Regions from separate parts of the Clostridium omnivorum genome, predicted to be linked through region 2. Evidence: a T-box and tRNA genes for the amino acid it is inferred to sense, from the RefSeq annotation. Region 2 holds a T-box; the other holds one or more tRNA genes.
What was found. The T-box of region 2 lies ahead of metG (methionine--tRNA ligase). A T-box ahead of a tRNA ligase gene usually reads a tRNA of that ligase, here a tRNA-Met.
Positions count from the first base shown of each region.

Region 1: it encodes a tRNA-Met, which carries the amino acid that the T-box ahead of metG (methionine--tRNA ligase) is inferred to sense. The anticodon was not compared.

Region 1 is NZ_BRXR01000001.1:1,516,331-1,524,135, reverse strand. Features, by position in the region: gene spoVT (stage V sporulation protein T) at 1-164, shown strand, start outside; gene bsdE14_RS07025 (putative polysaccharide biosynthesis protein) at 401-1,936, shown strand; gene yabN (bifunctional methyltransferase/pyrophosphohydrolase YabN) at 1,949-3,394, shown strand; gene bsdE14_RS07015 (HU family DNA-binding protein) at 3,647-3,925, shown strand; gene bsdE14_RS07010 (RNA-binding S4 domain-containing protein) at 4,014-4,280, shown strand; gene yabP (sporulation protein YabP) at 4,430-4,723, shown strand; gene yabQ (spore cortex biosynthesis protein YabQ) at 4,732-5,145, shown strand; gene bsdE14_RS06995 (FtsB family cell division protein) at 5,263-5,532, shown strand; gene bsdE14_RS06990 (S1 domain-containing RNA-binding protein) at 5,594-6,001, shown strand; tRNA gene bsdE14_RS06985 (tRNA-Leu) at 6,229-6,317, shown strand; tRNA gene bsdE14_RS06980 (tRNA-Met) at 6,322-6,397, shown strand; tRNA gene bsdE14_RS06975 (tRNA-Met) at 6,414-6,490, shown strand; tRNA gene bsdE14_RS06970 (tRNA-Leu) at 6,494-6,582, shown strand; tRNA gene bsdE14_RS06965 (tRNA-Met) at 6,587-6,662, shown strand; tRNA gene bsdE14_RS06960 (tRNA-Met) at 6,680-6,756, shown strand; gene spoIIE (stage II sporulation protein E) at 7,213-7,805, shown strand, end outside.
Region 2 is NZ_BRXR01000001.1:2,573,796-2,581,600, reverse strand. Features, by position in the region: gene metG (methionine--tRNA ligase) at 1-1,336, opposite strand, end outside; T-box leader at 1,453-1,706, opposite strand; gene bsdE14_RS12265 (VanZ family protein) at 1,901-2,458, shown strand; gene bsdE14_RS12260 (PadR family transcriptional regulator) at 2,445-2,786, shown strand; gene bsdE14_RS12255 (FtsW/RodA/SpoVE family cell cycle protein) at 2,777-4,075, shown strand; gene bsdE14_RS12250 (SNF2 helicase associated domain-containing protein) at 4,282-7,569, opposite strand; gene bsdE14_RS12245 (polysaccharide deacetylase family protein) at 7,786-7,805, shown strand, end outside.

The sequences.
Region 1 (7,805 bases), 1.1 Mb from region 2:
AAACAAAATACAATGCCCAAATAATTTCTCCTATAGTATCAGAAGGAGATGCAATTGGGGCTGTAATAATACTAGCTAAGCAGTCAGGAGAAAAGCTCGGAGAACTAGAGTTAAAATTAGCCGAAACTGCATCAGCCTTCTTGGGCAAGCAAATGGAACAATAGTGGCAGAACGCTAATGGCAGCATGTCTGCCATTTGTTTTTTGCTCAACTTCAATTCTTGACAATATCTAAATAAAATATTCAAGTTCAATGGAAAAAAGTAATAATATTTTTGGAATATAAATATTTATAATTTGATGGAGTAATTTAGGCATTAAGGTTCCTAGTGGGCCTTAATGGACAAATTACTATTGGGAAATAGATAAATTGCTTAGTGACTGGGTGGAGGGGGAAATAAATGAAAAAACAATCATTGATCAAGGGTACTTTTATTTTAGGTATTGCAGGAATTGTGGCCAAGTTCTTGGGTTTCTTTTTTAGATGGCCGCTTATAATGCTCATAGGAGATGAAGGGATAGGCTACTATCAAATGTCTTATCCACTATACACTTTTTTTATAGCTATAGCATCCGGTATTCCAGTAGCTGTTTCTAAAATGGTATCTGAAAAAGTGGCTGTAGGTGATAAGGATGGCAGCATAGTTGTATTAAAAAAGGCAATGCTGCTTATGGTTATACTTGGTGGCGGCTTTACAGCTGTACTTTTAGCATTTTCAAATCAGCTCATAGCATTTTTTAAGTGGGATTATAAGGCCTATTATTCTCTTTTAGGTATCTCAACAGCACCTATAGTGATATCTATGATGAGTGCATTTAGGGGCTTCTTTCAAGGCCTTCAAAATATGTATCCAACTGCTGTATCACAAATCATTGAGCAGCTTGGAAGAGTTTGCGTAGGAGTTGGACTTGCCTTTATCCTCCTCCCTAAAGGTATAGAATATTCAGCAGGAGGGGCTGCTTTTGGAGCTGCTGCTGGTGGAATATTGGCAGGGATATATCTTATAAGTAGATATTTTAAGGTAAGAAAAGAATTTAAAGTGAGGAAGTCAGGAGAGGATAGAATTATTCTTACAAAACTATTATATACAGCAATTCCTATTTCACTAGGTGCTACAGTGGGGACTATAATGAGTCTTATAGATTCTATATTAGTTCCTCAAAAGCTTTTACAAGCAGGCTTTAACTATTCAGAAGCTACAACTTTATATGGACAACTTACTGGAAAGGCCTTTGTATTAGTTAGTGTTCCGCTGACCTTGTCCATGGCCCTATGCACTTCTTTGGTTCCCATGATTGCAGAAGCACATTTATTAAATAGAAGAAGAGAGCTTATTGGTAAGGTAGATATGGCAATGAAGCTGTCAATGGTAATTGCCATACCATCTACGCTGGGACTTTATTTTATGGCCATGCCTATAGTGAATTTAATTTTTCCAGGACATGCTGCAGGATACAAAATACTTCAATATTTGGCTCTAACAATACCTTTTATAGTTTTGGCCCAAACTAGTACAGCTATTATGCAGGGTATGGGGAAATATATAACTCCAGTTATAAATCTTGGTATAGGCTGTTTGGTAAAGGTAATAATAAATTTTGTACTAGTGCCTATTCCAGGTGTAAATATATATGGTGCGGTAGTAGGAAGTATTTGTGGGTATATAGTCGCAGCTTTACTAAATATTTGGATTATGAAGAAAAACTTAAAAATATCTTTGGATTATTTTGATGTGATTATAAAACCAACCTTAGCTTCATGTTTAATGATAATTGCGGTTGTATTTATTTATATGAATGTCTATAATTATACAGTAAGCAATGCAATTTCCTGTGTGGTTTCTGTTCTGGGAGGGGCATTGGTATATGGATTATTAATTTTATTACTAGGAGTGTTTAAATATAGCTACATAAAGAAAAGATTTTTAAGAAAGTAAGGAGAACAGCACATGATAAAAGTAATAGGGCTTGGACCTGGTTCTAAGGACGCACTAACAATGGGAGCAGTAGAGGCTTTAAGGGAAGGCAGCAAGGTTTATTTAAGAACTTATAAGCATCCTAATATTGAGTATATTAAGAGCTTAGGTATTGAATTTGAAACCTATGATGAAAAATATGATACACTTGATAGTTTTGATCAGGTATACAATGCTATTGTAGAGGACTTGATTGAAAAACATGATAAATATGAAAATTTAATTTACGCTGTACCAGGGCATCCTCTAGTGGCGGAGAAATCAGTTAATATATTAATAAAACGCTGTGAGGAAAAAAACATTGATCTTAATATATTACCAGCAGTTAGCTTCGTAGATGCAATGATGGAGGCATTAAAGATCGATCCAGTAGAAGGAATAAAGATAGTAGATGCATTTGATATAAAAAATCAAGTGTTAGATAAAAGAATTGGAACTGTTATTACTCAAGTTTATGATAAGTTTATAGCTTCAGAAGTTAAGCTTGCTCTTTCAGAGTACTATAGAGACGATATGGAAATATATTTTGTAAGAGCCGCAGGAGTTAAGGATCTAGAGAGTGTTAGAAAAATTCCTTTATATGAACTTGATAGACAGGAGGATATCGATTATCTTACTTCCGTATATATTCCTAAAGATTTAAATAATGTAAGAGATTTTCATGATTTAGTGGAAATAATGGACACTTTAAGAGGTGAAGATGGGTGTCCGTGGGATAGAGAGCAAACTCACGAAACCTTAAGGAGGTACCTTGTAGAGGAATGCTATGAGGTAGTTGAAGCAATAGATGAACAGGATGACGATAAAATTATTGAAGAACTTGGTGACGTATTGCTTCAAGTAGTTTTCCATGCAAGAATAGGTAAGGAAGAAGGCTATTTTGATATTTATGATATAACAGAGGGAATATGCAATAAAATGATCGAAAGACACCCTCATATCTTTGGAAATGCAATTGCCAATACTTCAGAGCAAGTATTAAGTAATTGGGAAGAGATAAAAAAGAAAGAAAAAGGGCTTAAAACCTATACTGAAGAATTAAAAGCTATTGCGAGAAGTCTACCAGCCCTAACAAGAGCAGAAAAGGTTCAGGCAAAGGCTAAGAAGGTTGGCTTTGATTGGGATAATGTAGAAGCAGCTATGGATAAGATAATTGAGGAATTAGAGGAAGTAAAGAATGTATATAAAGGCAATAATAGGGCAAAAATACAAGAAGAAGTAGGGGATTTGATATTTTCTACCGTAAATGTATCAAGATTCCTTGACATTGACCCTGAGTTTGCATTAAATTATACTATAGAGAAGTTTATTAATCGCTTTCAATACATAGAAGATAAGGCTTCCCAAAAAAGTCTTAAACTTCAAGAAATGACCCTGGAACAGATGGATGAGTTCTGGGAGGAAGCAAAAAGGTTATAAAAAATAGCCTAAAAAGAAGGATTTTTTAAACTTATGAAGAATATAGTAGAAATTACTAGACTAACAGTGTAGTATATGGTTATAATTATAAATAAATCCAATTTATTAAATAACCAATAAAAAAATGGGCTGTAAAATAATTTAGTTTTTTAGGAGGTGAAAAAACCTGGTTGATGGTGATAAGCCATATCTTAAAGGCCCATAAGATAAATATCATAGTTTAATCTATGATTTTGATACCGGGGTACAAAAGTGAACAAAGCAGAATTAATAACAAGCATAGCAGAGAAAAGTGGATTAACTAAGAAAGATGCAGAAACAGCTTTAAAAGGATTCATAGAAAGCGTTCAAGAAGCTTTAGTTAAAGGAGAAAAAGTTCAATTAGTTGGATTTGGAACTTTCGAAACTAGAGAAAGAGCTGCAAGAGTTGGAAGAAACCCAAGAACTAAAGAAGAAATAAACATTCCAGCTTCAGTAGTTCCAGTTTTCAAAGCAGGAAAAGAATTCAAGGAAAAGGTAGACAACAAATAACTTTTTCAATAAAAAGCCTAGATTTCCATCTGGGTTTTTTTATTTATCCAAATTCGGATATTATTATCTATTGTAGTGAGGGATAGAGATGAGATTAGATAAATATTTAAAGGTATCTAGAATTATAAAGAGAAGAACAGTTGCAAAAGAGGCTTGTGAGACTGGAAGAGTGTCTATTAACAATAAAGTTGCAAAACCAGGAACAGAAGTTAAAGAAGGGGACATTATAGAAATAAAGTTTGCTGCTAAAAGTTTACAAGCAAGAATAACAAGCACTCTTGAGCACGTAAGAAAAGAGGATGCTAAGGCTATGTATGAACTTCTAGCTGGTGAGGAAGACACAGACGAAGAATAAGTAATGGCTGTGAGGTTTTAAACACTGCTCCAGCTTTGAGGTGGCTATCTTGTAATATATAAACGCTCCATTGCATATAAATAATTACAAGTGGGGACATAAAAGATATTTATCCTTTATGTACACAAATGTATGCAAGGGAGGATAACATGGAAGTAAAAAAAGAAATAAGGATAGAAGATAAAAAAACCAATTTAACTCTTGAAAACAGAAAGAGACTTATCTTAAGTGGAGTAGTAGAGGTCATTAGTTTTAATGAGGATCAGATAATGCTAAACACACTTCTAGGTTCCTTAACTGTAAAGGGGGAGGGGCTTAAGATGAATAAGCTTGATGTACAAAATGGAGAAGTAATAATAATTGGTACCGTTAATTCCTGTGTTTATACGGGTTCTGAGGCAAAAAAAGATAAAGAAAGCATAATCGCTAAATTATTTAAGTAGAGGTTATTATGATATTACCAATTAGTGTACAGGCAAGGCTAGTTTTCTTTTGTTTATTGGCAGGGGTAATAACGGGAGGATTATTTGATCTATATAGAATTATGAGGGGATTAAAAAACCCAAATAAAGTAGTGACTTTTATTGAAGATACCTTATTTTGGATTTTTACTGCAATAGTAGTATTCATTTTTTTAGTTTTTACCAAGAGCACACATCTTGGAATGTATGCTTACATGTTTATTGCTATAGGTTTACTTATATATATGGTATTTATAAGTAAAATATTTTTGATAATACAGTATAGAATATTTAATTCTATTGGAAAGATATCAAGAATTTTCATGAATACTATATTATATCCATTTAAGATTGGCTTTTATAAGGTGAAATTTAAAAATAAGAAAAAAATCATTAAGAAATAACTTGAAGAAAACATAAAATGAATTTAAAATATATGTATGAGACTTAGCTTTATTATTTTAAGTTAATAATTATTTGAGTAGGCTTTTTAGTTTTTTGTGTTAAAGGAGAAAATACATATGAAAAAGAAGTTTAGATTTAAACGAATAATTTTTATAGCGGCTCTTTTATATGTTTCTTATGTACTAATAGGTACTCAAATTTCTATTGCTAAAATTAACTCTGAAATTAAAGTTAAGAATCAAGAACTTTCAAAAGCAAAAGATAAAAATTTGAAATTACAGGATGAAATAAAGATGTCTAAAACTGATGCATATATTGAAAAGCTTGCGAGGGAAAGACTTCAAATGATTAAGGAAGGTGAGACTCCTGTAATAAATAAAAAATAGCTAACATAGTTTATAATTTATATTAATATAAAACATTATTTTAAGGAGGAGTCTTTTTAATATGACCTTACAGACAGGAAGTATCCTTGAAGGTACAGTGGTTAACATTACAAACTTTGGCGCATTTGTTGAAGTGGATGGGAAAACAGGTTTAGTTCACATCTCTGAGGTGGCAGATACCTTTGTAAAAAATATCAGAGATCATTTAAAGGAACAAGACAAAGTAAAGGTTAAAGTTATTTCAGTGGATGATAATGGTAAGATAAGTCTATCCATTAAGCAAGCTATGCCGCAGAAAAAATCTGTAAGACCTGTAGAAGTAGATTGGAGTTCTGAAAAGAACAAAGGCAATGGGAATTTTGAAGATAGATTATCTAAATTCCTAAAAGATAGTGAGGAAAGATTTCAAGACCTAAAGAAGCATCAGGATTCAAAGGGACGAGGATATAGAAAAAGTTCAAATTATTAAAATAGGGGAACCAATTAAGGTTCCTTTTAATTTCTACAATAATAAATTATCTACAATAAATAATTCTCTTGTAGTTCTAAATGGTTTTAAGGATAAACCTAGTTATTTCAGGGGTTTAAACCTTGCTTATAATACATGAATAGTGATTTGAAAAAGAAGTTTAAAAAGGTGTTGACATTAGATACTATATCATATATAATAAATCATGTCGTCAGAAGAAACGATATGCTGAAGTGGCGGAACTGGCAGACGCACAGGACTTAAAATCCTGCGGTGGTAATACACCGTACCGGTTCGATTCCGGTCTTCAGCACCAATGTCGCGGGGTGGAGCAGTTGGCAGCTCGTCGGGCTCATAACCCGAAGGTCGTAGGTTCAAGTCCTACCCCCGCAACCAATTAATTTAATAATATGGCGGAATAGCTCAGCTGGCTAGAGCAATCGGTTCATACCCGATGTGTCGTAGGTTCAAGTCCTATTTCCGCTACCAAATGCTGAAGTGGCGGAACTGGCAGACGCACAGGACTTAAAATCCTGCGGTGGTAATACACCGTACCGGTTCGATTCCGGTCTTCAGCACCAATATCGCGGGGTGGAGCAGCTGGCAGCTCGTCGGGCTCATAACCCGAAGGTCGTAGGTTCAAGTCCTACCCCCGCAACCAATTAAATTAAATAGTATGGCGGAATAGCTCAGTTGGCTAGAGCAATCGGTTCATACCCGATGTGTCGTAGGTTCAAGTCCTATTTCCGCTACCAGATAACTCACAGATTATTCTGTGAGTTTTGTTTTTTTGGTAAACATGTTTATGTAAAACTTCTTTTTATTAAAATTTATATCTATCCATTTTACAATAAATTTGCAGTAATTTTTTTTATGTGACATATCTTTTATTTAAAGAGAATATTGACGGCATAAAAATAAAAAAGTTTTAAAGTACGACATATTTTTGGCTAATTGTTCATAAATATAGTAAGTTAACATATAGTTAATTAACTTATGATAAAAATGCTTAAATCCAAGAAAGTGTTGTATATCAAATAAATTTTGGCTTTTGGTTCTAAAAACAGTAAATTCTACATATAGTAATTATTTGAAAAATGTTAGTGATAAATGTCCATAAAAAAAAAATAAGCCACCTAGTAAATGACAATTATTTCCTGATACCTCTGCTATAATAAAAACAACGTAATTAAGATGTGGAGGTTATAAGAATGCAGTACGGAGCAGATATTTTGACTTATCAAAGAACTATTAAAGTGGACAAGCAAACTAATAAAAAGGTGGTAGATTTAAAATTTATTATTAAAGTACTGATGTACTTTTTTATTTCGCTGCTAATAAGCAGGGTTATGCTGATTAATTTTATGGCACCTTTTGGAATTGCATTCTTGCTATCTATGCTGATGCATAAGGAGGAAAAGATTACTCTTATTGTAGGCTGTGGTACTCTTGTTGGTTATGCATCCTTGTACAATAATGTTAAATACTTACCGGCATATTTGACTGTTATAGGAACCATAACAGTTTTAAGCTACATAGTAGATGACATAAATAAAAGAAAAAAGCTAATAATGATGTTTGTAGTGATGTTTGTAGAGTTTACTCTATTTAAACTATTAGTTGGTAAAGTAACTTTGGGAGTTACACTATTTACTACTTTTTTCGAAATTGCTTGCATCTATCCACTATATTATATTATCAATTATTCAATAACTTGCTTTTCCGATTTGAAAAGTAAACATTTATTCAATAATGAGGAAATAATAAGTATGGCAGTAACAGCTTCTCTAGTAGTAGCTGGAAC
Region 2 (7,805 bases):
CAGTACCTAGTCTCTCCTTCTTTTCTGGATCCTTAGCAAGTATCCATGGTGTAGTTTCATCTATATATTTATTTGCTCTTCCGATTAGTGCCCAAATTTCACCTAGAGCCTCTGGAATTCTAAGCTTATCTATATGCTGTTCAACCTTTACTGGAGTTTCTAACGCAAGTTTAATTAGCTCATCATCTATAGGTTCCTTAGCAGTTGGTGCAGGAATTACTCCATCAAAGTACTTTTCAACCATTGCTACAGTTCTAGATAGTAAGTTTCCAAGGTCATTAGCAAGGTCTGAATTTATTTTCTTCATAAATATCTCATTATTAAATAGTCCATCTGAACCAAAAGGTATTTCTCTAAGCAGATAATATCTTACAGCATCTACACCAAAATTATTAACAAGAACTACTGGGTCTACTACGTTACCCTTTGATTTGGACATCTTTCCGCCGTCTACCAAAAGCCAGCCATGACCAAATACTTGCTTTGGCAGTGGAATATTTAAAGCCATAAGCATAATAGGCCAGTAAATAGTGTGGAATCTTAGTATGTCCTTACCTATTAGGTGAACATCTGCTGGCCAAAATTTGTTGTAAAGCTCATTATTTTCTGTGTTGTAGCCAAGAGCTGTTATATAGTTTGAAAGTGCGTCTATCCAAACATATACTACATGTCCTGGGTCAAATTCTACTGGAACTCCCCAATTGAAAGAAGTTCTTGAAACGCAAAGATCCTGAAGACCTGGTCTTAGGAAGTTATTAAGCATTTCATTCTTTCTGGATTCAGGCTGAATAAACTCTGGATGAGTTTCTATATACTCTATAAGTCTATCAGCATATTTTGACATCTTAAAAAAGTAAGCTTCTTCTGTCTTTCTTTCAACTGGTCTCCCGCAGTCTGGGCAGTTTCCATTAACTAATTGAGTTTCTGTCCAGAAGGATTCACAAGGTATGCAGTAGTGTCCTTCATAGGAGCTCTTATATATATCGCCTTGCTCATAAAGCTGAGTAAATATCTTTTGTACTGCCTTTTCATGATAATCATCTGTTGTTCTTATAAACTTATCATAGCTTATGTCCATTAGCTTCCATAGCTCTTTAATTCCTGCTACTATTTCATCTACATAAGCCTTTGGAGTTACGCCTTTTCCTTCAGCTATTCTCTGTATTTTTTCGCCGTGCTCGTCACTTCCTGTTAGAAAGAATACATCATATCCAGTTAGTCTTTTAAATCTAGCTAGTGCATCTGCTGCTACTGTTGTATAAGTATTTCCTATATGCAGGTTAGCAGATGGGTAGTAAATAGGGGTCGTAATATAATAAGGTTTCTTGTTACACATATTTTCTCCTCCTCTTTATTATTAAAATGTTTTCCATTTTTCTAGGCAATATGCATAAGTCTTTTCCATAAAAGCTTAGTTTTGCAAAATAAAAAACCTCTATGTAGAAAAATCCACATAGAGGCGTATATACGCGTTACCACTCTAATTTGTACTTATGTCGCCACAAGTACCTCCATAAGTGACTCCACCTTGCTAAAGCTTAGCTTTTATCACCTTGCAATATAACGGTTGCTGCCGTATTACCTTACTTAAATTCAGATAATCTGCTCAGGGGCCATGTTCGTAAGCTTCCATGCTGCTAGCTTTCACCTACTCTAGCTCTCTTTTAAGCACATCCCTTTACTACTCTTCCCATCAATGCATTTTATTAATTATTATAATATGCCATATAGATTATTATGTCAATATTTTTTAAATAAAAGCACCTTATTTTTAATATATTAAAAAATATAATAATTCATAAACTTCCTTGTTGACTCCTTGGAAATATTTGTTTATAATTATGCCTAGATATACTATGCATAGTAATAATATGTATCAAATTAGTCTGGAGGATGAAGTATGGGGTTTGATAGGCAATTTGTTTTTATACTAGGGGTTCCTATATTAATAATTATGGAAATAATCAGGTACAAAAAAGCTAAAAAAATTAATGCTAAATTTTTAAATTCTAAGGAAGTACTCTTAATTATTTTTTCTATTTATATAATGGGATTAATTGCGGTTACCTTATTGCCATTTCATAGATATGGCAGCATTAAACCCACAGCAAATTTAGTTCCTGTATTTAATACAGTAAAAGACATTTCAACAATACCATCAAATATGAAGAGTTTTATGATCAAGTTTTGGATAATCAATATATTTGGTAATTTGTTTCTTTTAGCACCTTTAGCAGCAATTGTACCCATAACTTTTAAAAAGTTTAAAAGTATTAAAGCAACAGTTTTATTATGTTTATTAGTTTCTATATCAATAGAGCTTCTTCAATATTTGTCTATGTTTTGCGGAAATTACAGATCTGTTGATATAGATGACATTATTTTAAATACATTAGGTTCAATAATCGGTTTTGGAATATTTAAGCTATTTAAGGAGGAGAGTTATGAGAATAAGTAAAGAACTCATTAAAGGCAGTACGGTTATTTTGATTCTGAGTCTTCTTGAAAAAAAACCCATGTATGGCTATGAGATGATTAAAGAAATCGAAACCAAATCCAGCGGCATTTTTGCCTTTAAGGAAGGTACACTGTACCCAATTCTGCATACTTTAGAAGCTGAAGGCATGGTAGAATCCTACTGGGATGAAAGCGAAGGGGGTAGAAAGCGAAAATACTACAAAATAACGGATAAAGGAATACTTCACACAAAAGAAAAAAAAGAAGAATGGGGCACTTTTAAGACTGCAGTAGATAAAGTTTTGTGGGAGGGTATAGCATGGGGCTAAATAGCAATGAAATCATTGGGGAATACATAAAAAATGTGTGCTCTTTAGTAAAAAACAAAGATGCACATGAAGAAATAAAATTGGAGCTTGAAAATCATATTTTAGAGCTTAGTGATGAACTGATATCAGAAGGCACAAAGGAAAGTGAAGCCACTGAAAAGGCTATTGCTCAAATGGGTGATGCTACTGTAGTAGGAAGCCAGTTAAATAAGGCTCATAAGGGAAATCCAGACTGGACACTACTTATAATAACTTTATTGCTTTCGGGCTTTGGACTATTATCCATGTACTTTATAAAAATTTCAGGACTTGCTTCAGAAGAGGTTTTCTACAAAAATCTAGGCTATTTTGTAATAGGAATTGCAATAGTTACAGGAATTTACTTTTTTGATTATAGAAAGCTTCGTAAATACTCAAAGTATATTTATATTGTTACTTTATTTTTTGCAATGCTTGCAGCTTTTACTGGGCCTCAATCCAACGGTAGAATTCACCTTAGTTTATTTTTTACAGTTTGGAATTTCCTTGACTTGTCGGTATTTATTCTTATAATATCCTCCTGCGGAATATTCTCCGATTGGGACTTTAGTAAACTTGAAAATAAACTAAAAGGAATAGGATTACTTGCACTGCCCCTACTTTTAATCGCATCAGCACCTTCAGTATCAGCCTGTGCAATCTATGTTATATCCTTTATCGTTCTTTTATTTGGTTCTAAGGCTAATTATAAGTATATTTTACTAATTGTTTGCGCCCTATTTGGTTTATCATTTTTCTTTGTACTATCAGAGCCCTATAGGATTTCACGGATGCTTACATTTGTAAATCCACAAAAGGATCCTCAAGGAGCGGGTTATTTGATTATTCAAGTAAAAAAACTTCTAATCGGTGCAGGATTCTTTGGAAAAGGACTTACTCTTACTAGGCAGGCCTTACCAGAGCCACATACTGATCTTATATTTGCTTATATAATATATACCTTTGGTTGGTTTGCCGGACTTTCCATAGTAGCTTTAGCTTCAGCCTTTATAGTTAGAATTATATCCTTAGCTACTTCTGTAAAAGACACCTATGGAAAGCTCCTTATAAAAGGAATAGCTGCAATATTTGCTGTAGAATTTTCTTGGAATATCCTAATGGTGCTTGGTTTTGCACCACTAGTAGGAATGTCTCTACCTTTCATAAGCTACGGTGGCAGTCAATTTATCATGAACATGATAGCGATAGGATTAATATCCAGCGTTTATAAACGCAGGACCTTAACAGTTAGTGTTAGAGCGGATAACTAATATGCTTAAAGCAATCATCACCGTGACATATTGGTGAAAATTTAAATATATAAATATGAAAATATATAAATATTTACTTATAAAATGCACTTTAATAATAAATTGAGAGGTTGATGAAAGTATTATATTCATCAACCTCTCTCATTATAATGTATGTGATTTATGCCAAAGGTCACGTCCCCGTGGCACGCCCGCCCTGCGGCACACTAAAATTTAAATAATTCCTCTAATTCTTCTTCGCTCATTTGAGAAAGCAGAATTTCTTCTCCACTTTCATCACTGATAACGCTTTTTATTATCTCTTTTTTCTTTTCCTGTATTTTAAATATCTTTTCTTCTATTGTTCCTCTTGCAATAAGCTTTATTACTTCTACAGTCTTTTCCTGGCCAATTCTATGAGCTCTATCTGTTGCTTGGTCTTCAACAGCAGGATTCCACCATGGGTCAAAGTGTATAACCACATCAGCCCCTGTAAGGTTTAAGCCTGTGCCACCAGCTTTTAGAGAGATTAAGAATACACTTCCTTTACCTTCATTGAATTCCTTAACCATCTCTCCCCTCTGCTGAGCCCTTGTTTGACCATCCAAGTACATATATTCAATATTATTGTTTTCAAGTCTCTTGCTGATATTCTTTAAAACAGAGGTGAACTGAGAAAATAACAGTATTCTATGTCCTTCATTTATGCTTTCTTCTAATAGTTCATCAAGGGCAAGCATCTTTCCGCTCTCTCCAAAGTAATTATCTACAAATACAGAGGGCTCACAGCATATTTGCCTTAATCTTGTAAGAACAGATAGTATTTTAATCTTGCTTCTTCCTAGACCCTTTTCTTTAATCTCGTTGTCAATTTCATTTTTAGCTGAGGCAATATATGCAGCATATAATTTCTTCTGCTCTTCTGTCATTTCAACCACAAGCTGGTGCTCAATCTTTGGAGGTAATTCCTTTATAACATCTTTTTTAAGTCTCCTTAATATAAATGGTTTTACATGCTTATTAAGCTCCTCTAAAGCAACAGTATCATTATTCCTCACTACAGGCATTTCGTACTTTTTTAAAAACTTTCCATGAGTCATAAGATAGCCTGGCATTAAAAAATCAAAGATTGACCATAATTCCGTAAGAGAATTTTCTATTGGCGTACCTGTCAGCGCAAAAAATCCATCTGCTTTAATTTCTTTTACACTTTGAGCATTTTGTGACATTGGATTTTTTATTTGCTGTGCCTCATCCAATATACAGTATTTGAACTTATATTTCTTATACTCTTCCACATCTCTTCTTATAAGAGGGTAAGAAGTTATAACGATATTAGCACCTTCTAAATTACTCATTTGAGCTTCTCTTTCTTCCCTAGTTCCTGCAATAACTACAGATTTTAAAACTGGTGCAAATTTTTCTATTTCGCTTTTCCAATTGTAAATTAAAGAAGTAGGCGCCACCACCAAAGATGGCTCACATTCACTATTCTCTATTACTTCTGATTGTATAAAAGCAATGGTCTGAAGAGTTTTTCCAAGGCCCATCTCATCAGCAAGGATACCTCCAAACCCACAGCTGGTTAATGTTTTTAGCCATTTAAATCCATACTTTTGGTAGCCCCTCATTACACCCTCTAAGGAATCAGGCACCTTATAATCAATTTCTTGAACATCTCTTATATTATTAACTAATTCTCTAAACCTTCTATTTCTTTCAATATAATTCATGTTGTTCATTTTCAGATTTTGATCAATATATAAGGCATTATACTTTGACAGCAGGATTTTATCCTCTTCTAAGGAGGATTCTTGAATATCCAAATACTCAATCATATTTGCAGCATCTTTTAATTCCTTACTTTCTAGTGATACAAAATCACCCTTTTTAAGCCTATAATACTTTTTCTTTTGCCTTAAAGCTTCCAAAACATCCTTAAGCTCACTTCTCTCAATGCCTTCAATACTAAAGCTAAATTCTAGTAGGTCCTCATCATTTAGCCTAATACTTGACTTTATATTTGAAGAACTGTACACCTTTATATTCTTAAAAGCTTCTGAATAATAAACCTCAGCGTACTCCTGCAGTCTCTGCATTCCCTCAGTTAAAAACTCTACTAAACTTTCTTCATCCGACAGCACATAGCTTCGATTTATAATCTTAAAACCATAACTGTTTAAAATGCCAATAGTATTTGTTTCTTTAGATATATCCCTTATAAGGATTCTTTCTTGCTGCAATCCAATTTCCTTTTGAAATAACGGATTAAATTCCAGGCTTCCATATTTAAAAATTATGTCCGCTGTAATATCCTCTTTTTCCTTGTCAAAATAAATGTTGACTTCTAAAGGTTCCTCATAGAATTGCTGCTCCAGCCTTTCATCTATATCTACTACCTTGCCAATATTTTTTAAGCTAGGTATTATGTATGAAGCGAGACTTTCCTTATCGGTGCTGCTAAAAGTTATCTTGCCCTCTCTTGTTCTTATAAACTCTCTATAAAAGGGTGCATATATATTCTTCTGTACTTCACTTGGTTTATATATGTTTCCGTTATAAAAAAAGTATTCTTCACTATCTGTTATTGGAATTGGAATACTGTCACTAGCTCTAAGAATTATGTTATCTTCCTTAATATTTAAATCAAACTCTAAAGGCATATCCTCTTTCAGAATTTTTACTGCTGGAAAGCTTTGACCATTAATTACCGCCTCAATTGTTCTCCCTTCAACAATGTTAAAAAACCTCATTAATTGTCTGTCTGTTAAATATGCTTTTTTACCTATTATAAATCTATTAGGAGAACTCAAATATCTCGGTGTAGGAATATTTATATTTGGAATTCTACAGTCCATTTCATATATTTCTAGAAGCAGTTCAATTATTTTTTCATCCTCACTATTAAACCTATGAAGCTCTGGATAAAGGATAAAATTCTTGCCAAACTCTAATTCCTCTAGTCTATTTCTCAGAACTCCAAGAAACTCCTTCATATTCTTTACAATATAAGTTTTGTTCTCTCCAATTTTCAGTTCTATTGAGGAAAGCCTCTCCCCTCTATTTTCAAACTCATATTTTATATCCAGGTTTAGTGGTATAGTACCTCTGATAGTCTTTACCATTCCATTTTTTATGGATTCCACCAATTCTTCGGTTTTGGACTTATTTAATTCATCATTTCTTCTCATAATACTATTTTTTTCTCTTGACCATTTCAAAAGTGCTGCAACTACATGCTTACATAAGTTTCCTTTTTGGCCATACTCACAGTTGCATTCGTGCTGCATAGTAAAGGTTTTATCGCTATATAAAATATCTATATCATAGGTATGATTACTAAAAGCTGACTCTACTACCGCCGTTAACCTCAGTAAATTGTCACCTCTATTTTCCCTATGTGCAATTTCAACATCTATTTGTCTTACTTTATTTCTAAGGTACATATCAAGTCCTCTAGAATATATAACACTGCCACAGCTACTTTTAAGTCGATGTTCATCTATTTCAAACATTACTCCACCTCAAATTAACGCCTTTCAAAATAATAGCCATAACTTATATTTTACCCTAAATGGAATATAAGTTAAACAATTTAATTCTTAAAGCAAAAAAATATAGTATTTTTTTATTGCATACTTTCAGCATAATTTAGTATTATATATGATGTGAGAATTTTTGTAAAAACTAGCAATAAGCTTAAACATAAATATATAAAGGGGCATACTACAATGAGAATATTACTAAAAAA